DNA from 2 places in the Exiguobacterium sp. s59 genome. Region 1 is predicted to be linked to the other one. Evidence: a T-box and tRNA genes for the amino acid it is inferred to sense, from the RefSeq annotation. Region 1 holds a T-box; the other holds one or more tRNA genes.
The links. A T-box is a leader RNA that pairs with one kind of tRNA and senses whether it is charged. The one in region 1 lies ahead of KNO91_RS01075 (valine--tRNA ligase), so its partner is inferred to be a tRNA-Val.

Region 1 (15,813 bases):
ACTAATCCGATTCCCCCGACCATCGTCTCCGTTAAAATGTGATCCTTCGACAACTGTCCTGTCGAGCCATCTTCATATTGTAGGGTGATTTGTGACAAGACCGCTTCCGAGACCCGTTCTGTGCCTGGTGGTACTTCGGCAATCATCGTCCCTGTCACTGCTACGTCGGGAAATTGCGATTCATCAATCACTTCTACTTTCTCTACTTTTTCCACATCAATCGTCTCCACAGACTTCGTCTCTTTTAGAGTCATACACCCCGCTAGTCCCAATGTAAGAACACATAATAACGCGATTCGCTTCATCTCATATCCCCTTTTCCATCTCTACCTCTCCAAATTCTACCAGAACACAAAAAAACCTTCTTCAGAGAATCGATCTCCATCGAAGGGAACTTTATAATAGCTTCCAGATTGCGTAGAACGCTTCATCAAAGACCTTTATTCATTTTCATAGAAGGGATTTATAGTAACCTGTTCCCGTGCCCTCAAACCCCATCTTTTTGTAGAACTCATGAGATTCCACTCGTCGGTTTCCTGTATTGACAGCTATTTTCTTAATATCGTGTTGATATGCCCACTCTTGAACGTGATTCACTAATGTAGCTCCAACCCCGTTTTTTCGACGGAATGACTTCACAACTAGAGCAATGATTCGTAAGTAGGGCTCATCTTTTTCGTATGACAGTCCTCTAAAGCATCCAATCATCCCCACAATCTCTTGACCATCCACGGCTACAAATGTGTGATAATTTGAATCTTTTAGGATGTTCATAAAACGTGTTGCCATCTGTTCTTCTGTAGTCGGATATCCTAACTCCCCCATTAATTCTGCCAGTACAGCTATATCCCGATGTTCAGCAGTTCGAATTCGAACAATCGTTTCTTGTTGATTGAACATGATGATTCCCCCTTTCCATTATTTCACTAGTCTACCTATTCAAGAATCAAAAACAAAACCCCTTCTCTAGAGAAAGAATCTCTAAAGAAGGGGTTCATCATCATTACTTACGCAACTCTTCCAAACGGGCGCGGACCGCGTCACGCTTGTCGAGGTAATCTTTTTCTTTTGCTTTTTCTTCGTCGATGACGTGAGCCGGTGCCTTGGCGATGAAGCCTTGGTTTCCGAGTTTCTTCTGCACGCGCTCGACTTCTTTCTCATACTTCGCCACTTCTTTTTCAAGACGTGCGATTTCTTCTTCGAAGTTGATGAGGTCTGCGAGCGGGATGAAGAGCTCAGCACCCGTCATGATCGCTGACATCGACTTGTCCGGAGCCGTGAGACCACGTCCGATTTCAAGCTCTGTCGCGTTCGTGAACTTGCCGATTGTCATTTCGTTCGCGCTCAAGTAACCTTGTGTCGCATCGTCGCTCGTCGAGATGAAGAGCTGGATCGGTTTTGACATCGGTGCATTCACTTCGGCACGGATGTTACGAACCGAGCGGATGACGTTCATCACAGCTTCAAACGCTGGAACCGAATCTGCGAAGTGAAGGTCGTCACGACGCGTCGGGTAGCTTGCACGAACGATTGAATCGCCTTCGTGCGGCAAGTGTTGCCAGATTTCTTCTGTGAGGAACGGCATGAACGGATGCATGAGACGCATGATCGAATCGAGCGTATGTGCGAGGACCGAACGTGTCGTGTGCTTCGCTGCTTCGTCCTCACCGTAGAGCGTGAGTTTCGCCATCTCGATGTACCAGTTACAGAACTCTTCCCAGATGAAGTTGTACAGGTAACGACCTGCTTCACCGAACTCGTACTTGTCGACGAGGCGTGTCACTTGATCAATTGTGTCGTTCAAGCGTGTCAAGATCCACTTGTCCGCAAGCGTCTTCTCGCCCGTGAGGTCGATGTCTTCGACTTTGAGTCCGTCCATGTTCATGAGTGCGAAACGGCTTGCGTTCCAAATCTTGTTCGAGAAGTTCCATGTCGACTCGATCTTCTCCCAATAGAAACGAAGGTCGTTCCCTGGTGTCGACCCCGTGAGGAGGAACCAACGGAGGGAATCCGCTCCGTACTGGTCGATGACTTCCATCGGGTCAACGCCGTTACCGAGAGATTTCGACATCTTGCGTCCTTCCGAGTCACGGATGAGACCGTGGATGAGAACATCGTTGAACGGTTGCTTCCCTGTGAACTCGAGTGATTGGAAAATCATACGTGATACCCAGAAGAAGATGATGTCGTATCCCGTGACGAGTGCGCTCGTTGGGAAGTAACGGTTGAAGTCTGGTGCGTCCGTATCCGGCCAGCCCATCGTTGAGAACGGCCAGAGTGCTGACGAGAACCATGTGTCGAGAACGTCTTCGTCTTGTGTCCAGTTCTCACTGTCCGCTGGCGCCTCTTTCCCTACATATACTTCTCCTGTCTCGTTATGGTACCAAGCCGGGATACGGTGGCCCCACCAAAGTTGACGGCTGATACACCAGTCGCGGATGTTCTCCATCCAACGAAGGTATGTGCCTTCGAAGCGTTCTGGGACGAAGTTGACTTTCGTGTCGGCGTTTCCTTGTGCTTCAAGTGCCGCTTTTGAGAGTGGCTCCATGTCAACGAACCATTGTTTCGAAAGATATGGCTCGATGACCGCGCCTGAACGTTCTGAGTGACCGACCGAGTGCGTGTGCGGCTCAATCTTCACAAGTGTGCCGTCTGCCTCTAGGTCTTTGACGAGTTGCTTCCGGCATTCGAAGCGGTCGAGCCCTTCGTACTTGCCAGCGTTCTCGTTCATCTTCCCGCCTTCGTCCATGACGAGGATGCGTGGAAGCTCGTGACGGTTCCCGATTTCAAAGTCGTTCGGGTCGTGTGCTGGCGTGATCTTCACGCAACCTGTACCGAACTCCATGTCGACGTAGTCGTCCGCAACGATCGGAATCTCGCGGTTCATGACCGGAAGCATGATCGTCTTGCCGATGAGGTGCGCGTAACGCTCGTCTTTCGGGTTCACGGCAACCGCTGTATCGCCGAGCATCGTCTCTGGACGTGTCGTAGCGATCTCGATGTGACCTGAGCCGTCAGCGAGTGGGTATTTCATGTGATAGAACGCACCCTCGACTTCTTGGTAAATAACCTCGATATCCGAAACGGCCGTCTTTTGTGCCGGGTCCCAGTTGACGATGTATTCGCCGCGGTAGATCAAGCCTTTTTCATATAAACGAACGAATACTTCTTGAACGGCTTTTGAGAGCCCTTCGTCGAGTGTGAAACGCTCACGTGAGTAGTCGAGGCCAAGACCGAGTTTTGACCATTGGTCGCGGATCGTCTTCGCGTACTCGTCTTTCCACTCCCACGTCTTCTCGAGGAACTTCTCACGTCCGAGGTCGTAGCGCATGATGCCTTCTTCACGGAGCTTTTGTTCGACTTTCGCTTGTGTCGCGATGCCGGCATGGTCCATCCCTGGGAGCCAGAGTACGTCATATCCTTGCATGCGCTTGAGGCGTGTCAATAAATCTTGGAGCGTCGTGTCCCAAGCGTGACCGAGGTGAAGTTTCCCCGTAACGTTCGGTGGTGGGATGACGATCGTGTACGGTTGTTTCGAATCGTCCTCATCTGCTTTAAATACATCGTTTTCTAACCAGTAGTCGTACCATTTTGACTCCGTCGCACTTGGGTCGTACTTCGTCGGCATGGTAATTTCATTTGTCTCATGGGCCATGTGTGGCGCCTCCTCTATATGTTAATGAACACAAAAACGGCTTCTCTCGTCCTATACGCTAAGGACGAAAGAAGCCGTGATCTTCCGCGGTACCACCTTAGTTCGCCAACAAAGTGGCGCACTCAAAATCGAATAACGGTCGATGGACCGAACTTTCCTACTCCATTCAGAAAGTCAGCTCCGAGGCGACTTCCGCGTCCATCCCTCGCAACCTTTCACCAAGCGGTCGCGTCTCTAAAAGGAATGAATGATGCGTACTACTCCTCATCAAAGCCATTCATCGTATCTGTTAGATAATTGTAGCGACAGAAACGTCAGCAGTCAAGATTAGAGCGAAAACTCTTCTTGAAGCTCTTTAAAAGTCGCTTCGACCGCTGCGATCGTCTTCTCGATATCCTCATCCGTATGAGCCGTCGAGAGGAACAATCCTTCGAACTGTGACGGTGGCAAGAATACGCCGCGCGCAGCCATCTTCTGATAGTACGAACGGAACATCTCGAGGTTCGCTGATTTCGCTTTCTCGAAGTTCGTCACTTTCTCGTTCGTGAAGAAGAAACCGAACATCGAGCCGGCACGGTTCGTGTCGTGCGGGATGTTGTATGTCTCACCGGCCTGCGTGAATCCTTCCGCGAGACGGTCTGCTTTACGCTCAAACTCCGCGTAATGCTCAGGCTTCAGTTGCGAGAGCGTCGTGTAACCGGCAATCATCGCGAGCGGGTTACCCGAGAGCGTCCCTGCTTGATAGATCGGACCTTGCGGCGCAATCTGTTCCATGATTTCGCGTTTCCCTCCGTAAGCACCGACCGGAAGTCCGCCGCCGATGACCTTACCGAGACATGTGAGGTCCGGTGTGACACCGAAGTATCCTTGGGCACAGTTATATCCGACACGGAAGCCCGTCATGACCTCATCAAAGATAAGGAGCGCACCGTTTTGTTCCGTGATCTCACGAAGTCCTTCGAGGAACCCTGGTTGTGGTGGCACGAAGCCCATGTTTCCTGCTGCTGGTTCGACGATAACGCCGGCGAGATCGTCGCCGTATTTCTCAAACGCGACACGGACCGCGTCCAAGTCATTGTAAGGCACCGTGAGTGTATGGCTCGCGAGCTCTTTCGGTACACCTGGTGAGTCTGGGAGACCAAGTGTCGCGACACCAGATCCTGCTTTGATGAGAAGCGAGTCCCCGTGTCCGTGATAACATCCTTCGAACTTCAAGATCTTCGTCTTCCCTGTATAGCCTCGTGCGAGGCGAAGTGCCGCCATCGTCGCTTCCGTACCCGAGTTGACCATGCGAACCATCTCGATCGATGGGACGCGGTCGATGACGAGTTCTGCCATCTTCGTCTCAAGCTCGGTCGGCGTCCCGAACGTCCAACCTTTTTCAGCTTGTTCTTGAATCGCCTTCGTGACGACAGGGTCACGGTGACCGAGGATGAGCGGTCCCCATGAGAGGACGTAATCGATATACTCGTTGCCGTCGATGTCGTAGACGCGTGAACCTTCACCACGTTCTGCGAAAATTGGCGTCATGCCGACCGATTTATAGGCACGGACCGGACTGTTGACACCGCCTGGCATGAGCGGGCGGGCTTGTTCGAACGCTTCTTGTGAGCGCGTTTGGTTGTATGTCATGCGTAGTCTCCTTCCAAATAGCGACAGACGTCTTTTGCGAAATACGTGACGATGAGATCGGCACCGGCACGTTTGAATCCGACCATCGTCTCCATGACGATGCGTTCTTCGTCGACCCAGTCATTGAGTGACGCAGCTTTAATCATCGCGTACTCTCCGCTCACGTTATACGCCACGATCGGCATATCGAGTGAGTCGCGCATGTCACGGATGATGTCCATGAATGCGAGAGCCGGTTTGACGATCATGAAGTCGGCACCTTGCTCCACGTCCGATTGTGACTCGCGGAACGCCTCGCGACGGTTCGCAGGATCCATCTGATAACCTTTACGGTCGCCTTCACCTGGAGCCGATTGGGCTGCGTCACGGAACGGTCCGTAATAAGCAGACGCATATTTGACCCCGTAGCTCATGATTGGGATATGGCTGAATCCGTTTTGGTCGAGACCTTCACGGATGGCTGCGACGAATCCGTCCATCATCGAGCTCGGTGCGATGATATCGGCACCCGCTTGTGCTTGCGTGATCGCCGTCTGAACGTGAAGTGGAAGCGACGCGTCGTTATCGACGTCCCCGTCCTTCACAAGGCCACAGTGACCAGTCGATGTGTATTCACAAAGGCACGTATCGGCGATGACCGTGAGCTGTGGCGCCCACTCTTTCACTTTACGGATTGCTTCTTGGACGATGCCGTGGTCATGATACGCTTCACTGCCTTCTGGGTCTTTATGTTCCGGTACACCGAACAAGAGGACAGATTGAAGACCGAGGTCGACAATTTCTTTGATCTCTTCTTCGAGTCGGTCAAGCGAATAATTAAAGACGCCCGGCATCGAGCTGACTTCACGTTTAATGTTTGTCCCTTCAATGATGAAGAGCGGGTAAATCAAATCTTCTTTCCGAACATGATTTTCACGTACGAGGGCACGCATCGACTTCGATGAGCGAAGACGACGGTGACGGTCAAACTGGTTCATGAAAAATCCTCCCCTACACACTGTATTAATGCATCCATAGTATAACATTCTGGCACTCGTACCGGTAATGACGACACTTGTCGGATGGCACGTTCGGTCACTTCGCCGATGGCATACCACGTCCCTTTGAAGCGGGACAAGTGTGGTATGAGCGCCTCGACGGCCGACGGGCTCAAGACGAGCAGTGCCTTCACGGTCTCGAGTTGTTGCTTTTGCGCCGGTGTCAATGGCACCGAAATCGTCTCGTAGACGACCCAGTCCTCCACGTGAGAGAGCATCGTCATGTGCGACGTATTCGCCAAATTACCACGCGCGAACAAGACGGTCTCGTCAGGCGACACGACGTTACGCAACTGTTGAAAGAGCGCCTCGCCCGTATACGTCTCCGGCATGAGCGAGACGGTAAACCCTTCCGCTTCAAGCGCCCGTTTCGTCTTCTCTCCGACAGCAGCGACTTTGACGTCACGCGCCAGATTCCGAAGCGCGGGTACCGCGTTTTGACTCGTGACGACGAGCCAGTCGAATCGTTCCACGGGCGGCGGTGCGTGCGTCTCTCTCGTCTGAATGAGCGGGACATGATGAACGGAAAGACCGCTCGCCTCGAGCATTGCCCGTTGCGAAGCGGTCATTCGTTTCGTTCCCGTGTACCAGACGTCACTCATTGACCGAGGCGAGGATTTCACGCCCGCCACGTCCGAGCAAATCTTCTGCGACGTCTTGGCCGAGTGCGACGCCGTCCGTTGACGTTTTCGTCACACGAAGCACTTCTTTCCCGTCTACTGACGCGATGAGGCCCGTGAGCGTCACTTCGTCACCTTCGACCGTCGCATAACCGCCGACCGGTACGTGACAGCTTCCTTCGATCGCTTTTAAGAAGGTCCGTTCCGCCGTCGCGGCTTTCGCCGTCACGTCATCATGCAACAACTGAAGCACGGCTGTCACTTCCGCATCGTCTTTACGGCTCTCGATGGCGAGTACACCCTGTCCGACAGCGGGAATCATGACATCTGGGTCAAGCGCTTCGAAGTCGACGCGGTCTGTCCAACCCATGCGTTCGAGCCCGGCTTTCGCGAGCAAGATGGCGTTGTAGTTCTCTGAGTCCAACTTCTTCAGACGCGTGTCGATGTTTCCACGAATCCATTGAATCTCAAGGTCAGGACGTGCCGCTAAAATTTGTGCCCCGCGACGGAGTGAGCTCGTACCGACGATCGAACCTTTCGGAAGTGTCTCGAACGTGTAGCCGTTCTCACAGATGAGGACGTCACGTGCGTCGACACGTTTCGGCATACAGCTGATATAGAGCTCTTCCGGGAGTTCAGCCGGAACGTCTTTCATGCTGTGTACGGCGAAGTCAATATCCCCGTCGAGCATCTGTTGTTGAATCTCTTTGACGAATAGACCTTTCCCACCGACTTTTGACAATTGCACGTCAACGATTTGGTCGCCTTTCGTCACGATTTCTTTAATCTCGAACTCGTTTTGTGCTCCGGCTTGTTTCAATTGCTCGATGACCCATTTCGTTTGAGTCATGGCGAGTTGGGAACGGCGTGAGCCGACGATAATTTTTCGCATGTTGAGTCTCTCCTTCATAGAAAAAGGCGACAGACGTCGCCTTTTTAATCTTGTTAGCGCATCAATGCGCGAAGTGGTGCTTTGGCAGAAGTAGCATCCGTTTCTTCCACTTCGTCTACCGGCTGTTCTGGTAACTCGACATCGAGTCCGAACGTCTCGACAAACTGGGCAATCCGAACGTTTGCGTCTGGCTGAGCCGCTGCGTCCTTAATATAGTCGATTGGGTCACGAAGCATTTGGTTGATGATCGACTTCATATGCTTCCCGATGACTTTCTTGTCGCGCGCCGACAAGTGGTCGAGCTTACGCTCTAAACTCGTCATCGTGTCTTCTTGAATATCAAGGGCACGCGCACGTAACTCATTCATGATCGGCACGACACCAAGTGTGACGAGCCATGTTTGGAACTCTTGAATCGCTTCATCGATTTTCATCTCAATCTTCTCAGCCTCAACGAGACGAGCCTCGAGATTCTTGTTGACGATTCCATTCAAATCATCGACATCGAATAAGTGAACACCCGGAAGTGTCGCGACCGCTGGATCGATATCTCGCGGCACAGCGATGTCAATGAGAAGGAGTGGACGTTCACGGCGCAATAGTTGAGCCGCTGCCACATCGTCATATCCGATGACGGCGTCTTTCGCTCCGGTCGAACTGATTAAAATATCAGCATCTAATAAACCGCATGCGATTTCACGAATCGAATGGGCACGACCTTTGAACTTATCCGCAACGGCCTTCGCCTTGCTCTCCGTCCGGTTAAAGACAGCGATTTGCTTGGCTCCTGCCTCGAACAAGTTGAGTGTTGTCAATTCGCCCGTCTCTCCGGCTCCGACAACGACGACTTGTTTATCTTCGAGCTGTTGGTACATCTCTTGTGCGAGCGTCACGGCAGCCGCACTGACCGATACAGACATTTCCCCAATTTGCGTGTCCGTATGGGCGCGCTTGGCGAGTGTGACCGCTTCTTTAAATAATTTGTTGAAGACCGTTCCTGTCGTTCCATGCTCTTGGGCACGGAAGAAACTCGTCTTCACTTGACCTAAAATTTGTGTTTCCCCGATGATCATCGAGTCGAGGCCCGATGTGACACGGAACAAGTGGCGAATCGCCTCTTCCCCTTCTCGAATCGACAAGTATGGTGTGAACTGCTCCATCTCTAAGTTGAACCAGTTCGCCAAGAAACGTTTCGTGTAATAACGTCCAGTATGGAGTTGATCTGTCACGACGTACAGCTCCGTCCGGTTACACGTAGACAAAATAACCGACTCGAAAATGCTCTTCTCTTCGCGAAGTGCAATCATCGCATCCACGATTTCTTGCTCCCCAAACGAGAACTGCTCCCGAATCGCGACAGGGGCTGTCTTGTTATTTAGTCCAACGACGACAATATGCATGTATCTCTTCCCCTCATCTAAAATCCACCGACGGTTGTCTCTTCTTTTTTTCAATCTCTACCGTACATTATAACAGTTCTTATCTGGTAACTATAATCTTCTGTTTGATTTTCCTGAAATAAAATAAGAACTTTTTGTGACAAAAAGAAGTAGAAATGGAGAAACCCCATTCCTACCCTCTTCTTTATGAATTTGTCGAGTTCGGGTCCGTGATAATGGAGCTTTCCGTCTCTTCTTTGTCTAAATATTGTTTGCGTTCCCTTAGTTTATAGATGCGAACGATATTCTGGACAACCGTTTTGGCGACCGCATAGAACGGTACGGCGATGAGCATCCCGATAATCCCAGCCAAGTTCCCAGCCACGAGCAAGACGATGATAATCGTGAGCGGGTGGACTTTCAACGATTTTCCTTGAATGAGCGGTGAGATGACGTTCGACTCGATCTGCTGAACGATGATGATGACGACGATGACCCAAACGACTTTGATCGGATCTTGAATGAACGCCACGATGACAGCCGGGACGGCCCCTAAGAACGGTCCGACATATGGGATGATGTTTGTCACCATCATGAAGAGCGCGAGCAAGATGGCGTAATCCACTCCGACGATCCAAAGACCGATGAGCGACGTGATCCCGACGAAGAACGCGACGAGCAACTGTGCGTTGACGTAGCTGCGTACCGTCTCGTGCATGTCATGCAAGATGTGACGCGTCTCTTTCTCATAGCTCGATGGGAGCAATTTGACGATGGCGTCCGGGAGACGCTTCCCGTCGAGCAACATGTACAAAAGCATGAACGGGATGACGACGATCGTGATGACCGCTGACGTCACGAATCCGACGACTTGACCGAATGACGATGCGATGTTTCCGAACAAATCGCCCAAATACGACGTGATGTTCGTCGTCAAGTTTCGGAACATCTCATCATTTTGTGCCATGAAGCGTGACAAGAACTCATTTTGCATCAATGTATCACGGACAGCGAACGCCTGTTGTTGCAGTTCTTTCGCGATACTCGGCATCGCATTGATGAGCGACGTGACCTGCTCAGCAAGGACCGGACCGAGAATACTGAAGACGATCGTAAAGATCAGAACAAGACCAATCAATGTAATCGCGACGGCAAGGGGACGTTTCCCTTTCAACCGTTTTTCTAAAAAGTCGACAATCCCGACCAAGAAATAAAAGAACAGCCCGGCCACAATGAGTGGGACCGTGACGAGTGCCAAAATGACTTGAACCGGTTCAAACACGAATGAAATCTGTGTTCCGACCCAAATGACTAAAAAGATGGTCAGCGTCCAGAAGAGGGCGCGGTACCATTTACTTTCAAACATACGTTGCATTTCTCCACCTCGTTTACGATTATGACTATGTACTAACTATGATTATACGATAATTACCCGCTTGCGGGATGAGAAAAACAAAAAGGCGAAGGAATCCCTTCGCCCATTCTTCATTCGCCCTCAGTGATGAGTGCATAAATTGCTTTCCATGCGTCGTCTTTTCCTTCCGCCGTCTCGGCTGAGAAGGCGACGAAACGATCTGACGGATCGAACTGAAGCTTGCGTTTCACTGCTGCCTCGTGCTTTTGACGCTGGCTCTTCTTGATCTTATCGAGCTTCGTCGCTACCACGATGACAGGAATGTCATAATGCTTCAAGAAGTTATACATCGTCACATCGTCACCCGTCGGTTCATGACGGATATCGACGAGTAGTACGACGCCGCGAAGCGCCTCTTGGCTCGTCAAATATTGCTCCATCATGACGCCCCACTTCTCACGTTCCGTCTTCGATACTTTCGCATAACCGTATCCTGGAACGTCAACGAACATGATTTCATCATTGATGTTGAAGAAGTTGAGGGTCTGAGTCTTTCCTGGTTTTGAAGACGTCCGTGCGAGCGCCTTCCGTTGGCAAATCTTATTGATGAACGACGATTTCCCGACGTTCGACCGTCCGGCAAGTGCCACTTCCGGCAACTCATGGACCGGATAATGGTCTGGCGCGACGGCACTCGTCACGAATTCTGCTTTGTTGATCTTCATTTAATTTCCTCCAAATGCTACATCTAGTACTTCATCGAGTGTCGTAACGGGAACGAACGTCAATTTCTCACGCACCGTCTCTTGAATGTCATCGATGTCTCGCTCATTATCTTTCGGAATGACGATGGTCGTCAACCCGGCCCGATGAGCAGCGAGCGCTTTTTCTTTCAATCCACCAATCGGCAAGACGCGTCCACGGAGCGTAATCTCGCCTGTCATTCCGACATCGCGATGGACTTTCTTGCCGGTCAACGCGGAAATGAGTGCGGTCGCAATCGTAATTCCGGCCGATGGTCCATCTTTCGGGACGGCCCCTTCCGGAACGTGAATATGGATATCTTGTCGCTCATAGAACGTCGGGTCAATTCCAAACCGTTCCGCATTCGCACGGACATAGCTGTACGCCGTCTGTGCCGACTCCTGCATCACATCACCAAGTTTACCCGTCAACTGAAGTTTGCCTTTCCCTGGGGCGAGCGCCACTTCAATCGTGAGCGTGTCTCCACCGAATGCCGTGTAGGCGAGGCCCGTCACTGCACCGATCGAGTCTTCGGTCTCCCCTTTTCCGTAGCGATACTTCGGTTTTCCGAGATACGTGATGATGGCTTTTTTCGAAATCGTGACCCGTTTCTTCTCACCGATTGCGATTTGTTTCGCTGCTTTTCGGCAGAGCGAACCGATGACACGTTCTAAGTTCCGGACACCCGCCTCACGTGTGTAGCGGCGCACGACTTCGTAGAGCGCGTCTTCTTTGATCGTCAACTGGCTCTTCTTCAGTCCATGCTCTTTTAACTGTTTCGGCACTAAATGACGCTTCGCAATCTCGACTTTCTCAAGCTCCGTATATCCACCGATTTGGATGAGTTCCATTCGGTCAAGGAGCGGTGCTGGGATTTGCGAGACATCGTTCGCTGTCGCGATAAAGAGGACGTTCGACAAGTCGAACGGTTCTTCGATGTAGTGGTCCGAGAACGAGACGTTTTGCTCTGGGTCGAGCACTTCGAGCATCGCCGACGCCGGGTCTCCTCTAAAGTCAGAAGCCATCTTGTCGATCTCATCGAGTAAGAAGACCGGGTTTTTACTTTCTGCTTGCTTCAACCCACGGATGACACGTCCTGGCATCGCGCCGATATACGTCCGGCGGTGACCACGAATTTCTGCCTCATCACGCACTCCACCGAGCGAGACACGAACGAAGTGACGTTCAAGTGCCGACGCAATGGAACGGGCGAGCGAAGTCTTCCCGACCCCTGGAGGTCCGGCAAGACAGAGGATTGGTCCCCGAAGCGAGTTCGTCAACTGACGGACGGCCAAATATTCGAGGATTCGGTCTTTCACCGACTCCAAGCCGTAATGGTCATCGTCGAGGACGTCCGCCGCATGTTTCACATCGAGCTTGTCCTCTGTCTCAATGCCCCATGGAAGCGACGCGACCCAGTCGAGATAGTTACGGATGACCGCATACTCCGGTGACGTTTGTGGCACGACGTTCAATCGTTCGGCTTCACGCATGACGTTTTTCCGAGTCGTCTCTGGCAAGTCGAGCGCCTCTAACTTCTCACGAAGGCGGTTCGGCTCAGACTCTTGCGTCTGGTCACCAAGCTCTTGCTGAATCGTCTTCATCTGTTCGCGTAAGTAGTACTCGCGCTGTGACTGCTCAATCGATTTCTTCGTCCGCTCGCGCATCTCTTGTTCGAGCTCGATCACTTCGACTTCATGGGCGATAATCTCAAGCAGTTCAAGTCCTCGTTTGACCGCATCCGCTTCTTCGAGCATCGCTTGGCGAAGTTCGACGTCGACATCTAGTTTCGAAGTGATATAGTCCGTGAGCGATTCGAGTCGCTCGTACATCTCGAAGCGACGACGTTCGTCCGGTGACATCCCTTTGATGTTCGCGACGAGTTTTCCGAACTGTTCTTTCAACAGACGGACGAGTGCCGTGCGTTCGACCTCTTCCCCTTCTACGAGTTCGACCGGTTCGATGTTTGCGAACCAACCTTCATCCGTCGATTCGACCGAATCGACGCGGACGCGCTCTTTCCCGACGATCCGAACCCGAATCGTCTCGTTCGACAATTCGCTCATCTTCGCGATGTGGACACGTGTTCCGATCGTGTACAAGTCTTCCGGTTCTGGCGACTCGTTCCCAGTTTCTTTTTGAGTCACGACAATTAAATCTGTCTCATGCTCCTTTGCAGCAAGGAGCGCCCGAAGTGATAACGGGCGTCCGACATCGATTGTCACACCGATGAGCGGATATACGACGACTCCTCGCAACGGAAGGATTGGTAATTTTTCCATCTACAACGCCTCCTGTGCAAAAAGGCCCAAAACTCGGATTGTGCCGAGTGTTTGAGCCTTCTTCGTTAACAAATTATGCTGTCTCTTTGTTGTCCCCTGTCTGTTCGACAGTACCATCACGAAGGACGTATTTCGGACCGGCAAGACCCGTAATCGTTTCATCTGTGATGATGACTTTCTCGATATCGTCACGCGATGGGACGGTGAACATCACATCGAGCATCATTTCTTCGATAATCGAGCGGAGACCACGTGCGCCAGTCTTACGTTTGATCGCAAGTTTGGCGATTTCGATCAATGCCTCGTCTGTGAATGTCAATTCGACATCGTCAAGCTCGAGCATTTTCTCGTACTGACGAACGAGTGCATTTTTCGGCTTCGTCAAGATTTCAACGAGCGCCTCCTCATCGAGTGTCGTAAGTGTCGCCATGACTGGCAAACGACCGATGAACTCTGGAATCAAACCGAATTTTTGAAGGTCTTCAGGTAGTGCGCGAGCGAGCAAGTCTTCTTGCGTCAACTCACGGTTCTCTTGATCGTTTCCGAAACCGATGACTTTCTTCCCGATTCGGCGTTTGACGACCGATTCGATGCCGGCGAATGCGCCGCCGACGATGAAGAGAATGTTTGTCGTATCGATTTGGATGAATTCTTGATGCGGATGCTTACGTCCACCTTGTGGCGGTACGCTTGCTGTCGTGCCTTCAAGAATTTTAAGGAGTGCCTGCTGAACCCCTTCACCGGATACGTCGCGAGTAATCGATGGGTTTTCAGACTTACGAGCAATCTTATCGATCTCATCGATGTAGATGATTCCTTTTTCAGCCTTCTCGACATCGTAGTCAGCCGATTGGATCAATTTGAGCAAGATATTCTCAACGTCTTCACCGACATAACCCGCTTCTGTTAAGCTCGTCGCATCCGCGATTGCGAATGGGACGTTCAAGACGCGAGCCATTGTCTGGGCGAGAAGTGTTTTCCCGCTACCTGTTGGTCCGATCATGACGATGTTTGACTTCGCAAGTTCGACATCATCTGAACGACCGCCGGCGTTGATGCGTTTATAGTGGTTATAGACAGCTACTGAAAGCGCACGTTTCGCGCGGTCTTGTCCAATGACGTAGTCGTCTAGGATGTTACGAATCTCTTGTGGTTTTGGAATGTCTTTGAATTCGACTTCTTCCTCTACACCGAGCTCTTCCTCAACGATTTCATTGCAAAGTTCGATACATTCATCGCAAATGTATACGCCTGGTCCGGCGACTAACTTACGAACTTGTTCTTGCGATTTTCCGCAAAACGAGCACTTGAGTTGCCCCTTTTCCTCGTTAAATTTGAACATTCGATACACCCCTTCTGTGGTGAAAATGGATGTAAGTGCGATAAATCGCGATTTGTATTTTCTGGTGCGATGCACCGTGAAAAGACATTTTACATCTCTGCGTTGAAATAATTGTAGCATGAACATATTGCGACTTCAAAGAATTACACATGCAAAGTGTTGTGACAGAAAAAAGGACGACCGCTAAGCAGTCGTCCCACTAAAAATCAACTTACTTCGCTTTACCGTTTTCAACGAGGATGTCGATCGCTTTACGGAATTTGAGGTCACCTTTAAGTGTCTCAAGACCGCCTTGTGGAGCGAGCATCGTACGGAGTTGGTCCGGTGCGATGTTGTAAAGTTTAGACATTTCTTCAAGCTCTTTCTCAGCATCTTCGTCAGATACTTCGATTGCTTCTTTGTCAGCGATTGCTTTCAAGACGAGACGAGCTTTTACGCGCTCTTCAGCTTGCTCTTTCATCTCTTCACGCATTGCTTCTTCAGAAGTACCAGTGAGTTCGAAGTACATGTTAAGGTCGATTCCTTGTGAAGATACACGTGAACCGAACTCTTGTACCATGCGGTCTACTTCTTGGTCAACGAGAACTTGTGGTACATCGATTGTCGCGTTAGCAGTTGCCTGCTCAACGAGTTGGTCGCGCATTGTACCTTCAGCTTCTTGTTTCTTACCAGCTTCTAAACGCTCACGGATGCTCGCTTTCAACTCGTCGAGTGTTGAAACAGACTCGTCGATGTCTTTTGCGAACTCGTCGTCGAGTTCAGGAACTTGTTTTGTTTTAACTTCGTGAAGTTTGACTTTGAATGTCGCTGGTTTACCCGCTAAGTTTTCAGCGTGGTACTCTTCAGGGAATGTTACTTCAACGTCTTTTTCTTCAC
Region 2 (15,813 bases), on a different contig from region 1:
TCGAGGGAAAGGCGTCCATCACATTGCATACCGTGTCGACGATTTAGACCAAGCCATTGCCGCTCACAAACAGAATGGCATTACATTTTTAGAAGATACCTTGCGTACTACCGCAAAAGGTCGACGATTGATTTATATGGATCCACGTCATTCAGGTGGTGTCATCACTGAGCTCTGTGATTATCCTATGCAAAAGCAGTGAGAGAGGTCCCCTTACTGCTTCAACAAAGTTTCTTCTATGATTTGACGGTTCTTCTCTTTTAATCGCTCGTTATGAGAAGACACCATCGCTGTAGCGGTCGCGTTCGGGTCAATATACGTTTTGGCCCGATTCACCGCGTTCGCCGCATCTTGGAATGCCCCCGCAATCAAATGGACCTTCCCTTCATGCGTCAGAATATCACCAGCAGCATATAAGCCAGGAACGGATGACTCGCTACCTGCATTTCCTTTCACGTAAAATCCATTAACCATCTCTACGTTTAATTCACTGTTTCGAAGAAGTTCTGCATCTTGTTCGTACCCATGATTGATCACGACCTCATCGATATCGACCACACTTGTTTCTCCCGTGTCGATCTGCGTTAACAGCACTTGCTGAATCGATTGTCCATCGTGAGAAATCAAGTCCGTGACTTTCGACTGCGGACAACAATCGACTCGGCTTTGTTTAATTTTTTCGACTTGTGCCTCATGGCCTCCGAGCTCTTCTTTTCGGTAAACCAATAGAACGTTCTCTGCAATCGGTTCGAGTGCATTGGCCCAATCGACAGCGCTATTTCCGCCACCCGAAATCAAGATCCGCTTCCCTTTGAACCGTTCAAGTGATTTGACCGTATAGTGAAGGTTTGACAATTCAAAGCGTTCGGCCCCACTCACTTCGATTTTGTGAGGTTTCAAAATGCCGCTCCCAGTCGCGACGATGACGGTTTTGGATACGTGATGACCATTCGACGTGTCGATACCAAATAATCCATCCTGACGTTTTAAAATCGACTCCACTTTCTCTCCTAGGATGACCGTCGGCGAAAAAGTGAGACCTTGTTGTACGAGTTGATCAATCAGGTTTGCTCCTGTCGTCGGAAGGAGCCCGCCCACATCCCACACCATTTTTTCTGGATAAACGTGAAGTTTTCCACCCAAGTGAGGCTGAAATTCGATTATTTTCGTTTTCATGCCTCGCAACCCGCTATAAAAAGCAGCATATAACCCTGCCGGACCTCCACCGATAATCGTCACGTCGAATTGTTCCTCACCCATCGTCGTATCCTTCCCTTCTATGTACGTGATGTATACATTTTAAAAATGATAATCATTCTCATTAGATAATAACCTGTTTCTTCGCCTTTGACAAACTTTTTCCCAACACCATCCTCCCTTGGTTTTTCTTCATCGAAGGTCGGGTAAGGAAAGATGAATCAAAAGGAAGGATGTGTGCTATGGAGTGGATGGATCTTTTACTGATCATCGTGTCCGGTTTTTGGCTTGTGGAGACTTGGAAATTTCGTAATCGTAAAGAGGCAACGGATGGTTCTGTCGAGCGGAAAAGCTTTTATTTCGTAGCGACGACGATGATCGTCATTTTCACTTTGTCGATCATTTATTCAATCTTTGTCGAGACGCGCCCATCAATCACTCAACGATTGCTTGCCCTTTCGTTTTACATAGCGGGTGTGTCGTTACGGTACTGGGGGATTTTTCATCTCCGTCATCAATTTACTCGACACGTCGTCGTTCGTCCGCAAGATGAGCTCGTCAGCTCCGGGCCTTATCGTTTCTTACGCCATCCTTTATATACAGGATTATTATTGATCACGTTAGGCTTCTCCTTGTATTTTCTTCATTGGGCAGTCGCTTTGATTGGCACCGTTCTTACGTCTCTTGCGTTACTATATCGGATTCGGATCGAGGAAGGGATGCTGACCCGCCACTTCGGTCAATCGTATGTATCATGGGCAAAGTCTCGCAAACGATTATTTCCGTTTATCTATTAATAAAGGAGTCCGGGGATCCCGGACTCCTTGCTGTTTTATACAGAGTAACGACTAAGTAATCGGACGACAACAATCCCCGCGATAAATGCGATGATACTAAGTGCCCACATGAGACCAGTGGCCGGCACTCCCGGAAATACGACGGCGAGTGAACCAACTACCAATCCGATAATGATCGAAAACGTCATTCCTGGGAAATTTGATAGCAAATAGCGAATTACCTTACTGCTGACAATAAAGCCGACCGCCACTCCTGCCCCGACGATTCCAATAATGAGCAAATTGAAATTTGAGATGGCGCTGATAACCGTCGGATAAACCCCAATCAGCAATAACACGAATGATCCGCTGATTCCCGGGAGTAGCATCGCCATACTTCCTAACCATCCAGAAAAGAACAAGAGAAGCGCCGTCCCAAAGGTCACATCCGTGATGATGGATGAATCGACCGGATTAAGAAACGCCATACTCGCCACGAGAATCGTTGCTACAATCATCGCGATGACATGGATTGGTCGAATCGATGCGCGCGATTTAAACTCTACAAAGAGTAAAGGAATGATTCCTAAAATCAATCCGATAAAGAAAAACTGTGTCGGCGCATAATACTCAAGTAACAAGTACTCGATTATTCGACTTAAGGCGATGATGGCTGTGCCCATCCCGATTGCTAGTGGAATTAAAAAACCAATATACTTTTTCCAATATCGGCTGAATACACCGCTAATTGCTTCAATCAATTGATCATAGATGCCTAAAATAACTGCGATGGTACCGCCACTTACACCAGGAATCAAGTCACTCGTCCCCATGGCCATCCCTCGCCAAATATTCTTCCACTCCATAACGTATCTCCTTTGCATATATCTTTCCTCAAGCACTTAGTATAGTCGAGAAAGGACGTTTGTGCATCCGCTTTTAGACCGAGAAAGGAGTCGAAGATGTCTCTTTTTTCATATAGTCAAACCGAGCTCCTGAAATATTGATTTCTTTTTCTTTTTGAAATCCGAGTCGCGTATACAAGCGATGGGCTGCTGGATTCGCTTGGTCTACGTTCAAGGTGACCGCTGGGATACCACGCTCTGTCGCGACGGTACAGATATGTTCGATTAACTTCGTCCCAATGCCACGGCCACCATATGCCTCTAATACAGCGAGCGAGTCGATGTATTGGACGAATCCTTCTGTCTCAACATCTAATTCTTCTTTACTCCCATGTGCCGTCAACCATTCCCGAATCGGTCGATCCAATTCTTCCGCCTCGTCTCCTCGATACGAAATGATCATTCCTGCTACTTCCCCTTCAATCTCGGCCACCCATATGTTTTCGTGGCTTAATCGATTTTTCGGCATTTCCACCCACATCGCCAATCGTTCCAACACTTCATCCGTATTTGTTGACCCCGTCAACGTATATGCGATTTCATGTATGGCCTGATACATGAGTGGCGCGATTTTTGTACAATCCTGCTTCGTTGCTTGTCGAATATTCATCATTGATCCCTCCATCACCTACTCTAGCATAGGACAGCACATCGATTGTTTGTTTACGCCCGTTTTGTGGCATCATATAGAGAGAAAGGGGCGAAACGAAATGAAAGCAATCATTACTGGAATGAATGGTACGGTAGCACCGGTTGTTGCCGAAACGTTACAACGTCATGGCATTGAGGGGATTGCGTGGAATCGTGAGCAAGTGTCCACGACGGATGAACAGGAGATGCGACAATTTATCGAAAGCATCCGACCGGACTATTTTTTACATATCGGCATGGGGCCGGTTGAATGGGCCGAGACACTCGCTCGTTTATGTGGGGAAATGAAAATTCCGTTCTTGTTTACGAGTACAGTGTCGATTTTTTCAGATGACGTGACTGGACCCATCTCACCGGACACGGCACCGGATGCTGAAGATGACTACGGAAAGTATAAACGTGACTGCGAAAGAGCCATCGTTCGCGTCAACCCGGGAGCTCAGATTGTTCGTCTTGGATGGCAGATTGGGGATGAAGCCGGATCGAACAATATGATGGACTATTTTACGAACGAGATGAAACAACGAGGTGTCATTCAAGCGAGTGAGCATTGGTATCCATCTTGCTCGTTTTTACCAGATACGGCGGAAGCTTTATTCGAGATTTTGACAAAACGCGGACCTGGTATTTATCAGCTAAACGGAAATGCGAACTATTCCTTATACGACATTGCGGTCGGACTAAAAGAGCTTCATGACGCCGATTGGCAGATTGAATGCACGGATGAACCAAAACGGGATAATCGGATGATTGATCCGTCCGTCCCAATCCGTCCGATTTCAAAACGTCTTAATCTACAAGCGAAATGAACTGCATTCCATACAAAACGCCTACTCAACCAAGAGTAGGCGTTTGCTTATGAGACTCATTTTACATCAGTCAATCGCAGTTTACTTTTTGGCAGACTCGGCATATCGACAAAGCTATAGCTCAAGTCTTGAGGAGGGACGGTATACGAGAACTCTTCGATAAACAACTCAATCACTTGCTCGAGAATCGCAATCGTCACATGTTCCCCTGCGCAACGATGTCCAAAGTCCACATTCCCACCTCCTTGTGGGATGAAATTGAACGGACTCTCCTTCCAGTCCATAAATCGTGAAGGTTCAAACTGATCAGGTGCTGCCCAAATTGAGGAGTCGTGATTCGTTCCATAGAGGTCAAGGAGCGTCAGTGTCCCTTCCGTAAACGTATACCCGTCCCATTCAAAATCGGTTTTGACTCGAGCTGCCGCTACGGGGAAGAATGGATAGAAACGTCTCACTTCTTGAACGAATGCTGTTTTCGTGACCTGTCCTTGCTTCACTTGTTCTGCTTCTTCAGGGAATTGGTGCAATGCTAGGACCGTGAACAGAACATAAACCGAGATTGCGACAGTCGGGCGTAGAATATTTAACACTTCGACAGCCACCACTTCTTCAGGTAACAACTCACCTGATTCATCTCGATGCCATGAGAATTCATAAAGCGCCGTCTGTTCATTCGGCAATAATTGATTCGACCGTACTTCCTTCACCATCTGTCGAATCCAAGCTTCAGCCGAACTTCTTGCCTTCCTACCTTGCAAATACGTCGGACCAAGAGACGTACCCGACTCAAATAGCAATCTCATTTCATCGGTCCATTTCTCTACTTCTTCTCGTGCAAGCGGGACTCCCGCCCATTCACATACGGCCTTCATCAACACCTGTTGGGCCACATCATATAAAACAAGTTCTTCCGTCTGTTTGATTCGTCTCCACTCGCGACCCGTCAGCCGGAGCAGACGATCGATGTTTTCTTTCGTCATCAATGACATGAACATACGTTTCCGGTGCGTATGCGCCGTCCCATCTAATGTTTGCACTCCATCTTCTCCGAATAGTGTTTTGAGAAGACGCTTCGGTGCAGCATCCTGACGTGTAAATTTGTCCGCCTCATAAAACAACGAAGCGGCGTCCTCTCCTCCAAGACAAATCACGCGTTCCCCAAGCAAACGAGTCTCAAAAAGATCTGACTGAAAACTTTTACGTCGATTGGCGACGAATAAATAACCTTCCCGTAAAAAATCGACACTGTGGTCGAGCCCTTCTTGCTTCGGAATGACTTTCCCCATCCAACTCACCCTTTCTCTTTTTTCGAACTACAAAGGATGTTCCCGTGTTATTGGCGAACAAACCTAATATCGAAAGGAGCGAGTGACATGTTACCGTTCTTACTAACATTACGCCGGATTGTTCGTGGGATCTGGCGCGGTCTACGGGACCCTGAGTTCCAAGTCTTATTCAGCCTTGCCTTTCTCACCATCCTATCCGGAACACTTTTTTATGCTCAATTTGAGGCGATGCGATGGCTCGACGCGCTCTACTTCAGTGTCATCACATTAACGACCATCGGCTATGGCGATTTTGCCCCTCAGACCGATATCGGGAAAATTTTCACGATTGGCTATGTGATCACGGGCGTCGGCATTGTGGTCGGATTCGTTACTAAAGTGTTCGACCACCTTCAAAAGGCACGGCTAGATGAACTAGAAGCAAAACAAAAGACGCCACCCTCTGATTCATGAGGATGGCGTCAATCCGTTTAGGACACTTTTCGATTTTCAATCTCAAGTTGTTGATTGAATCGCTTCGTCTCTGCAATGACAACGCCCGACAAGAACAAGAGACCAATCAAGTTCGGGATGGCCATCAAACCGTTGAAGACGTCGGATAACGCCCATACTAAGTTCAAGTTGGTCGTCATGGCACCTAGTCCAGCGACAAGCACGAAGGCAATTCGATATGGCAGAATCGACTTTTGCCCAAACAAGTAATGGATGGAACGTTCTCCATAATACGACCAACCGAGAACGGTCGAATAGGCGAATAAAACAAGTCCGATCGTCACAATGTAACCACCCGCCGGACCGAGGAATAATTCAAATGTGGCCGAAGTCAATTCAACCCCTTCTAACCCGGTCCCGATTTGACCACCCATGACGAGTGTCAAACCGGTCACCGAACAGACGACAAGCGTGTCTAAGAAGACTTGCGTCATCGAGACGAGTGCTTGACGACCCGGCATATCCGTCTTCGCAGCAGCCGCTGCAATCGGAGCAGAACCGAGACCTGCCTCGTTCGAGAAGACACCACGCGCGACACCATATCGAATGGCCGCTCCGATGGCTCCCCCACCGATGGCTTCCGCACTGAACGTACTGCTAAAGATGAGTGCGAACGCATCTGGAATAAGCGTGTAATTCATGATCATGATCAAGAGACCGCTACCTAAGTAGAAGGCAATCATGACCGGGACGAAGTAGCTGACCACTTTCCCGATAGAACGTACGCCCCCAAGGATGACCGCGCCTGTAAAAATCATGATGAGAATTCCTGATATGTAGAGTGGTACATCGAATGTCGTTTTGAGCGCGAGCGCGACAGAGTTCGTCTGAACCCCGTTCCCAATCCCAAACGCCGCAATCGAGGCGAATGCAGCAAACGCCACCGCTAACCAACGTTGATTCAATCCTCGTTCTAGATAGTACATCGGTCCACCAGCCATTTGACCGCGCTCATCGGTCACCCGATATTTAACAGCCAGAACAGCTTCCGCATATTTCGTTGCCATCCCAAAGAATCCCGATACCCACATCCAGACGATGGCCCCCGGTCCTCCTAATACAACCGCTGTCGACACCCCGACGATATTCCCCGTACCGACGGTCGCCGCCAGAGCTGTCATGAGCGCCTGGAAGTGACTGATATCCCCTTTTGAGGATTGATCCTGATTTTTCGAAAATGCCAATTTCAATGCATACGGTAATTTGGTAATTTGAATACCACCTAGACGCACCGTTAAGTAAATGCCTGTCCCCACAAGCAAAATTAAAAGCGGTGGTCCCCATACGAAATTGGATGCCGTACTCACCCATTCACTAAATGATTGCCCCATACAAAGTATCCCCTTTCCCCGAAAATAGTGTACACCTCTATTTTTTCAGAATACTTAGAACAATGCAAAAGTATTGTGCTAAAACAACTCCGGATCTTTTCATCTGTATACAAACAGCGAGACGAACTTAATCGTCTCGCTGTGATTCAGGCTTCTCTCGTTGTAAGGGCGCTTTCCAATCAAATGTATCCGGGACGTAATCGAGCCCGCCCGGATGAAACGGTTGACAACGGATGAGCCGGCGAGCGGTTAAATAACTGCCTTTGACGGCTCCATGTTTCTCAATCGCTTCGATTCCGTAGTGTGAACAACTCGGATAAAACCGGCATGTCGGCGGCTTTAATGGTGAAATAAAACGTTGATAACCTTGAATCCCTTTTACTAATACACGTTTCACGCGATTTCGCCTCACTCTGTTGAATTAGTGCCATCATAGCGCGATTTGAAACGTTTGTCATGTTCACCGCTCCATATGTCAAATCGTTTTCCATCTCTTAACAAATGAGCAAGATGGGCGATATTCGACAGCAGGTTTGTTATGATAGTCAACATAACTATTGACCGAATCGAATAGAAGAGGTGACGAATGATGAAACAATTACTAATGGTCGGTGCAGGATCAATGAGTGAAGCGCTCGTTCGAGGGTGGATTGACTCAGGAATCGAACCGACACAAATTACCATGACGAACCGAAGTGACCGTGAGCGATTGCTCGCATTGCAAGATGAACTCGGCGTACACACCGTCGAAGAAGAAAACGTGAACGACTATGACATCGTCGTACTAGCGATGCAACCGGACGGCGTCATTCCATACGTGGAATCAAAAGAGTGGAAGACCCCACTACTTGTATCGGTTGCGGCACATATCGAACCGAGCCAATTAGAAGAAGCTTCAGGACTTCCTGCCGTATGCGCGATGCCAAACACGCCGGTCGCATATCGGAGCGGGATGACAGGCTTATGGTTCGGTCCTGAAACAGATGAAGCCGATCGCGCGAAAGCAACTGCCCTCTTTGAGCGTGTCGGTCGAACGGCCATCACGGATGCGAAGACGATGTCTGCCTTCATGGCAGCCGCGGGTTGTAGCCCAGCTTTCTTCTATGAGATCGTCGGGGCGATGACACCGGTCTTGACCGATGTCGGATACGACGAAGCGACGGCTCGTCAAATTGTGGCTCAGGCGATGAAAGGCTCTGCAGAGTTACTGTCACATGAAACACGTGAGACGAATGAACTCATTGCTGACGTCGCTGCTCCAGGTGGACCGACCGACCGTGGTGTCGGCGTACTTCGCAAACGTGATCTTGCCGACGTGATGGCTTCAGCTTTGCGTGAAAGTGCCAAAGAAGATCATGAAATCATGGAGAAACCATAAAAAATGGACGGAAGCCACGCTTCCGTCCATTTTTTATGTCATCATATGTAGAACCGACACAATGAGTGCCACTACTAAAATCCCTGGCAATAAGTTCGCCACACGAATTTTTGTGATTCCGACCAAATTCAAGCCAATCGCCACAATCATGACACCACCGGTAGCGGTCATCTCTAAAATAAAGCTATCCATGAGCGACTCTGGAATGAATTTCATGATTTGAATGGCGAGTAATGCGATTCCACCTTGATACAATAACACCGGAACGGCCGAGAACATGACCCCGATTCCGAGCGTCGAACTTAACACGAGGGCTGTAAATCCATCAATCAACCCTTTCGTATACAACACGTCATGATCGCCACGTAACCCACTATCGAGCGCACCAATGATGGCCATTGCACCAATCACGAAGATGAGCGTTGCTGTGACGAATCCTTCCGCTACACTCGATTGACTCCCGAGACGCCGCTCAAGTCGGTAGCCGATTTCATTCAATACTTCATCTAGCTTCCACCATTCCCCGAGCGCAGACCCGACGACAAGACTTCCGATGACAATCAAGAAGTTTTCACTCTTCATCCCCATTTGAATGCCAAGCAAGATGACCGCAAGTCCGATCGCTGCCGTCACCGTCTCTTTCATACGCTCTGGAATGCGGTGGAATAAGAGACCTAACAATGACCCGATGACGATTAGTCCGGCATTGACGAGGGTTCCTGTTAACACCATTTTGCATTCCCCGTTTCATTATGTATTGAGAGGAATATACCAATTGCTTTCGCGCCATGTCAATATACAAAAAAAGAGCCACTTCTCGCAAGAAGTGGCTTCGCGGAAACCCATGTTCCGGTGGGTTTCTCGAGGGTTTGGCACCCAAGTGATTCTGACTGGGCTCGAACCAGCGACCTCTACCCTGTCAAGGTAGCGCTCTCCCAGCTGAGCTACAGAATCAGGTCGTGTCCTCTCTTAAGGACACTATTAATATATCAAGAAACTATTAAGTTGGCAACAACTTTTTAAAAGTTTTTTGTACTTTTTTTAACGCGTCATTTGTTGGCGATCGATATGCCGGCAGAGGCGTTCCAAATCACCTGCATAAACAGATACGAGCATGTTCTGGTATAACGTGTCGCGGTCCCAATGAAGACCGTTCGCTTTCGCCACGCGCTGAGACGGAACGTTATCTGGATGAATGAGCGAAATGATTTCCTTTTCCCCTTCGGTAAAGGCATACTGCATCAACCGCGCAGCTGCTTCACGCCCGTAACCCATGTGCCAATGCTTTGGTGACAACCAATAGCCGACTTCTAACTCAAGTTTGCCATCTAAATCATGGAGCAGTGTACCGGCATGACCAATCGGTTCATCACTTTCGAACGTCATCAACTTCAATAGCCCCGTCTGGCGTCCTGTTTCATACCGTGCCAATTGACGTTCGAACCATTCGATTGTTTGTTCGTCTGTATACGGTCTCCCGTCCGGACTGATGAAGCGCATCACCCGAGGATCTTGGAGAAGCGACTTAACAAAATAGAAATCAGAGATTGTGTACGGTTCAAACCGCAAACGTTCGGATTGCAACTCAACAAGATGCATCGTTTTCCGCCCCTTTCTTCCATCTCATAATCTGAATTATTCAATTCCCGTTTTCAGCTTGTTTCAATCCTTTACGATACAACTTTTAATCCGATCACACTGCCAATAATCATCATCAAATAAAAAATGCGCCAACGACTTCTTGATTCATTTAAATAGAGCATACCTAGAATGACGCCACCTGCCGCGCCAATCCCGACCCAAATGGAATAAGCCAGACTTAACGGAATATCTTCAAGTGATTTCGATAACCAATAGAAACTAAGCGCGAACGACAAAATCGACAATACCGACCATTTTAGAATTTGATACCCTTTTGATTTTCCCATAAAGAAGACGGCCGTCATCTCAGCAATGCCTGCACCAATCAAAAATACCCAACTCATGCTTCTTCCCCTCCTGTCACTTGCTTCAATCCGATGATGCCGATGATCAACGTCGTCACAAGCAAGAGCTTCCAACCACTGAGCGCCTCATCAAAAAGAAGAGCACCGACAATCACCGTACCGACCGCTCCGATTCCCGTAAAGACGGCATAGCCGGTACCTGCTGGGAGAACCCGGAATGCTTTGGCTAACAAACCGAAACTGACAATCAACAGAACAATCGTCCATAGCGTCGGAACAAGCACCGTAAATCCTTCCGATAGCTTCATCGTCGTAGCCCATATGATTTCTAGCAATCCTGCGAACAAGAGAGAAATCCAAGCGACTCTTTCCTTATTCATTCCATCCCACCCCTTTCTTAAAGATTCGGAAGGCGGCTCGTTGTCGCATCTCCCTGTCATCTTCAAACGTAAACAAAGACAGCAAAGCGCCGTCTAAAAAACAATAGTATGCAGCATAAAGTTCATCGAGTGGCTGTGACGGTAAATCTCCACGCTCCATCGCGAGACGGAACTGTTCTTTTTCAAATCCTTTTAGCTCCGTCTCCACTTTCCCAATGACTTCTTCGATATAATCCCGAAATTCTGGAGGTGGTACGAGTAGCATTCGTTTCGTCAACATCCACGTCTCATGATCGCTAAAGAATGACGTGAGTGTACGCACAATCGAATCAATCCGTTCTAAAGGGGATCGATTTACGGTATCCTCGCACGTTTGTCGCCAAGCCTCTTCGTAACGATTCGCCATATCGGTCACGACTTGTTTAAACAATTGCTCTTTCCCATCGATATGGGCGTATAAAGAAGCTTTACGAATCCCTACATCTTCAGCTACTGCCGCGAGTGACAATCCTTCATATCCTTCACGGGCAAACCGCGTTCGCGCAGATTGCATAATCTTATCTTTTGTATTCACCAGTCTCACTCTCCTCCCGACCACTTTACCTAACGAACGGTAGGTAGTCAATGTTGGTGATTGTCATTTCTTTCTTGATTCTCCACAATACAAGATGAAAGAGGTGAAAAAAGATGATTGAACAATTGAACGTGTCCATCCCAACAGAGAAGATGCGTGGTCAAAAACGGATTGTCCGCGTGTTTCGGCCAGACTGGGTCGATACCGACACCCCACTGCCCGTCCTTTATATGCATGACGGGCAAAACGTATTCTCCGGAAGCACTGCTACATATGGAGAAGGCTGGGAGATTGACCGTTGCATCGATACACTCCGACTCCCCCTTATGGTCGTTGCCATTGCGAGCGCTCCGAACTGGTTGGACCGCTATGACGAGTATTCGTACGAGGAAGATGAGATGTTATATCGCCGTATCGGACCCGAACTTGCGAAAACACGACCGACACTTGGTGGCCAAGGTCGTATGTATACAGATTGGCTCATGAAAGAGTTAAAACCACGAATCGACAAGGAGTATGCGACAGACCCAGACGATGTCGGTGTCATGGGGAGTTCGATGGGAGGGGTCATCTCTTTATATATGATGGCGACCTACCCTTCCATCAAAAGAGTCGGCTCTCTCTCCACCGCCGCTTGGGCGAACCTCGATCCTTTAATCCAGGCGTTACAACAAGTGGACTTCACAGGGAAACTGTATATGGATATCGGGACGAATGAAGAGAGCGGACCAATCACATCGAAAGATTATTTGTTTACGAATGCCAAACTCGTCGAAGTGATTGCGCAAAAAGGCATTGCCTTCCGTTACGAAGTCGAGCCGGATGCAGTTCATAACGAGTTAGCTTGGCGCCGCCGTTTGCCCCACGTCCTTCGTTATTTATACGACGTCACATGAAAAAGAGCGAATTCCGGTTTCGGAATTCGCTCTTTTGTTCTTTTACTTAGATGACCCAGTTCCCGTCACGCATGATTGCTTCACGCGTGCCGTCTTCTCGTTCGCCATCGATATTCATTTCTGCTGACCCGATCATGAAGTCAACGTGTGTCATCGAGTCATTCGCACCGTTCGCCGCGAGTTCCTCTTGTGACATCGCAGGGCCACCTTCGAGACATGTCGAGTATGCACGACCTAATGCCAAGTGACACGATGCATTCTCATCAAATAACGTGTTATAGAAGAGAAGACCTGAGTTCGAGATTGGAGAATCATCTGGAACAAGTGCGACTTCACCGATACGGCGAGCCCCCTCATCCATGTTCAACAATTCATCCAGAGCCGCTTGTCCTTTTTTCGCTTCCGCTTTGACGACTTTCCCACCTTCAAACCAAAGCGTGAACTCGTCAATCAAGTTTCCGCTGTAGCTGAGCGGCTTCGTGCTCGACACGTGACCTTCCACAGAATCTTTATCTGCGAGCGTGAATACTTCTTCTGTCGGCATGTTGGCGATAAAGTCGATGCCATCGACGTTTGGACCGCCACCGCCAAGGAAGACGTGCTTCTTCGGAAGTCCGATTGTCAGTTCAGTGCCTGGTGCGCTGTAGTGCAACTTCGCATACTTTTTCTCAGTCAACAGCTTCGCACGGCTACGAAGTGATTGATCATGTGTATCCCACGCCGCGACCACATCTTCTTGGTCCATACGTGTAGCTGCGAAAATCGCTTGCCACAACGCGGCGACCGCATCTTCACGCCCCGGGAATACTTTTTCAGCCCACGCCTCTGACGCACCTGCGACGATTGACCAACTCACGTTGTCACTCATCACATATTGACGCCACTTCGCTAGCGCTTGTCCGGCTGCACGGTTCGCATCCGAGATGCGCGACGATTCAACACCGTTCAAGGCATCCGGATCATCACTGACGATTGACAAGAAAGCTGTTTTTTCTTCAGCCAATTGCTCAAAACGAGCTTTCAACCAATCCGGAAATTCTTTGAATGAGTCTGCTGGTGCATCAAAATATCGAATTTTCGATGTCTCCTCATCGCTCCAATTGACAAACACCTGCTTCGCACCAGCCGCATACGCAGCTTTCACCACATGACGGACAAGTGGTGCCTGGCTAATATCGGCACGTACTTCTAGCTGTTGCCCCGGTTGAATATTGACACCCTTTTTCACAGCTAGCTCTGCATAGCGTGCGAAATCTGCCTCTGTCGGCATAGAAATCATAGACATATGTATCGTTCCTCCTTTTCAGTTATCTTTATTTTCTTAAATTTCAGGAAAAGTTGCAACCGATGCGCAAAAACGGGCATATTAGTAGATGAAGAATGAAGGAGGAATTTACTATGGCAGATTGGAAATCAACGTACACACACTTTTTAAAACAAGCGAAAGAAGACATTCATGATCGAGAACAACTCGGTGACTTACTCGTCCAAGGTGAGCGCGCGCTCGCAAAAGTAACCGTGGACGTGGCATCAAATGAAATCAGCAACATCGAACGCGAAGAAGAACTGACACTCTACTTCCAGATGAAACAAATGTTGAATATGTTGCGTGCCCTGTATAACGATCAATTTGAAATGCAACCTGACAAACAAGAAGAGCTCGTTGCAGCCATTCTGTACTTCGTTTCACCGTTCGATGCGATTCCAGATGACGTGCCGCTCGGACTTTTTGATGACGCTCAAGTCATCGACTACGTGCATGAACAATTAGCGAGTGACATCGACCGATTCCATAACGAATTGTGACTTGAAATGATACACGAGTAGCAGTACGCTAGCAGAAGACTTACCAAAAGGAGGCGTAAGGCCTAGCCATTATCTATGTATGCTAAATCTCGAAAACGGGTTGCCCTTGAAACGGTACTGTTCATCATTGCCGGGACAATCCTTCAGTCTGTCTTTGTCAGTTTACTGCTCAAACCGAATGAGATTGGTTCCGGGGGAATCGTCGGAATCACGTTGATTACGAACGAGCTATTCGGAACGCCAATTGGGATGACGCAACTCGTGCTCAATATCCCACTCTTTATATTGGGGTTGAAATATTTAGGGAGACGTTTTATTTTGATGACAGGAATCGTCGTCGTGCTCTCTTCCATTTTGATTGATAGTTTACCGGTTCTCATTCCACCGACTCCACTTGATGATCCGCTCGTCGCTTCGGTATTCAGCGGAATCGTCTCGGGGCTCGGACTCGCACTTCTCCTGTTCGCAGGCGCTTCTACCGGGGGACTCGATATTTTAGGAAAAGTCATCTATATGAATAATCGAAATTTATCACTACCGAAAATCTTTTTAACACAAGATATCATTGTTTATGTATTAGTCTTCATCGTCTTCGACATTAAAGCTGTTATGTATGCACTTGTATTAAGTTTTGTCCGTTCACGAACGTTACTCACGATTCACAAGTTCTTCTCAGCTCAAAAACAATGTTTTATCATTTGTCAAAAAGCGGATGAAATCAACTTGGTCATTAAACAGAATTTAAAACGTGGGGTCACGATTATGGATGCGACAGGCGGATACTCGAACGACTCGAAAAAAATGCTATACGTCGTCGTCCAAAATAATGAAATTCCACGCCTTCGTCAAATCGTTTCTGAAATTGATTCTGAGGCATTTGTCACCGTGTCAGAAATTGATTCCATCGTCGGGAACTTCAAAGAGCACTCGTATACACTATAATTTCAACATATTCGACAACAATCTCGTATTGTTGTCGATTTTTTGTGTAATCTTCGGTCACCTGTTCCGATAATAAATAAGAGACCCATATATATAAAGAAGGAGGTGCATGAGTTGTCTGTTTACTCGTTGCGCCAATACGTTCCGGCGATTCTCATCGGAACTTTTTCTACCGGACTTTTATTTTTATTTTTGACCCCTCATGATCTGCGAAACATCACGTTACTCATCTATCACCTCGTCATTTCAGGAGCTGCAATCCTACTGAGCGGAGTGGCGATTTTTAAACATAAAGGGATGCGACGGTTTATCCACGTTTTGATCAGTGCGGGAAATGTATGCTTCGCCCTGTATTTACTGATGCATTACGATTCGACAGGTGCCAATACACAATCGCTGTTGTTCCTGCAAAATTTCTTTTACTTAATCATGGCTTTAATTGTC

Region 2: it has a tRNA-Val gene. The T-box ahead of KNO91_RS01075 (valine--tRNA ligase) is inferred to sense a tRNA for this amino acid. The anticodon was not compared.

The regions. Positions count from the first base shown of each region.
Region 1 is NZ_JACSKG010000001.1:191,847-207,659, reverse strand. It holds gene KNO91_RS01085 (hypothetical protein) at 1-305, opposite strand, end outside; gene KNO91_RS01080 (GNAT family N-acetyltransferase) at 451-900, opposite strand; gene KNO91_RS01075 (valine--tRNA ligase) at 1,004-3,655, opposite strand; T-box leader at 3,713-3,935, opposite strand; gene hemL (glutamate-1-semialdehyde 2,1-aminomutase) at 3,983-5,287, opposite strand; gene hemB (porphobilinogen synthase) at 5,284-6,264, opposite strand; gene KNO91_RS01060 (uroporphyrinogen-III synthase) at 6,261-6,926, opposite strand; gene hemC (hydroxymethylbilane synthase) at 6,919-7,836, opposite strand; gene hemA (glutamyl-tRNA reductase) at 7,890-9,236, opposite strand; gene KNO91_RS01045 (AI-2E family transporter) at 9,421-10,590, opposite strand; gene yihA (ribosome biogenesis GTP-binding protein YihA/YsxC) at 10,701-11,294, opposite strand; gene lon (endopeptidase La) at 11,295-13,595, opposite strand; gene clpX (ATP-dependent protease ATP-binding subunit ClpX) at 13,669-14,937, opposite strand; gene tig (trigger factor) at 15,149-15,813, opposite strand, start outside.
Region 2 is NZ_JACSKG010000006.1:124,637-140,449, forward strand. It holds gene KNO91_RS12770 (VOC family protein) at 1-202, shown strand, start outside; gene KNO91_RS12775 (NAD(P)/FAD-dependent oxidoreductase) at 214-1,260, opposite strand; gene KNO91_RS12780 (methyltransferase family protein) at 1,440-1,994, shown strand; gene KNO91_RS12785 (DUF368 domain-containing protein) at 2,030-2,839, opposite strand; gene KNO91_RS12790 (GNAT family N-acetyltransferase) at 2,913-3,488, opposite strand; gene KNO91_RS12795 (sugar nucleotide-binding protein) at 3,589-4,338, shown strand; gene KNO91_RS12800 (cytochrome P450) at 4,395-5,624, opposite strand; gene KNO91_RS12805 (potassium channel family protein) at 5,712-6,077, shown strand; gene KNO91_RS12810 (alanine/glycine:cation symporter family protein) at 6,095-7,447, opposite strand; gene yidD (membrane protein insertion efficiency factor YidD) at 7,575-7,844, opposite strand; gene KNO91_RS12820 (pyrroline-5-carboxylate reductase family protein) at 8,037-8,825, shown strand; gene KNO91_RS12825 (DUF554 domain-containing protein) at 8,859-9,557, opposite strand; tRNA gene KNO91_RS12830 (tRNA-Val) at 9,707-9,779, opposite strand; gene KNO91_RS12835 (GNAT family N-acetyltransferase) at 9,867-10,424, opposite strand; gene KNO91_RS12840 (DMT family transporter) at 10,496-10,810, opposite strand; gene KNO91_RS12845 (DMT family transporter) at 10,807-11,151, opposite strand; gene KNO91_RS12850 (TetR/AcrR family transcriptional regulator) at 11,144-11,725, opposite strand; gene KNO91_RS12855 (alpha/beta hydrolase) at 11,839-12,621, shown strand; gene KNO91_RS12860 (aminopeptidase) at 12,668-13,906, opposite strand; gene KNO91_RS12865 (YkvA family protein) at 14,020-14,427, shown strand; gene KNO91_RS12870 (YitT family protein) at 14,503-15,369, shown strand; gene KNO91_RS12875 (putative bifunctional diguanylate cyclase/phosphodiesterase) at 15,484-15,813, shown strand, end outside.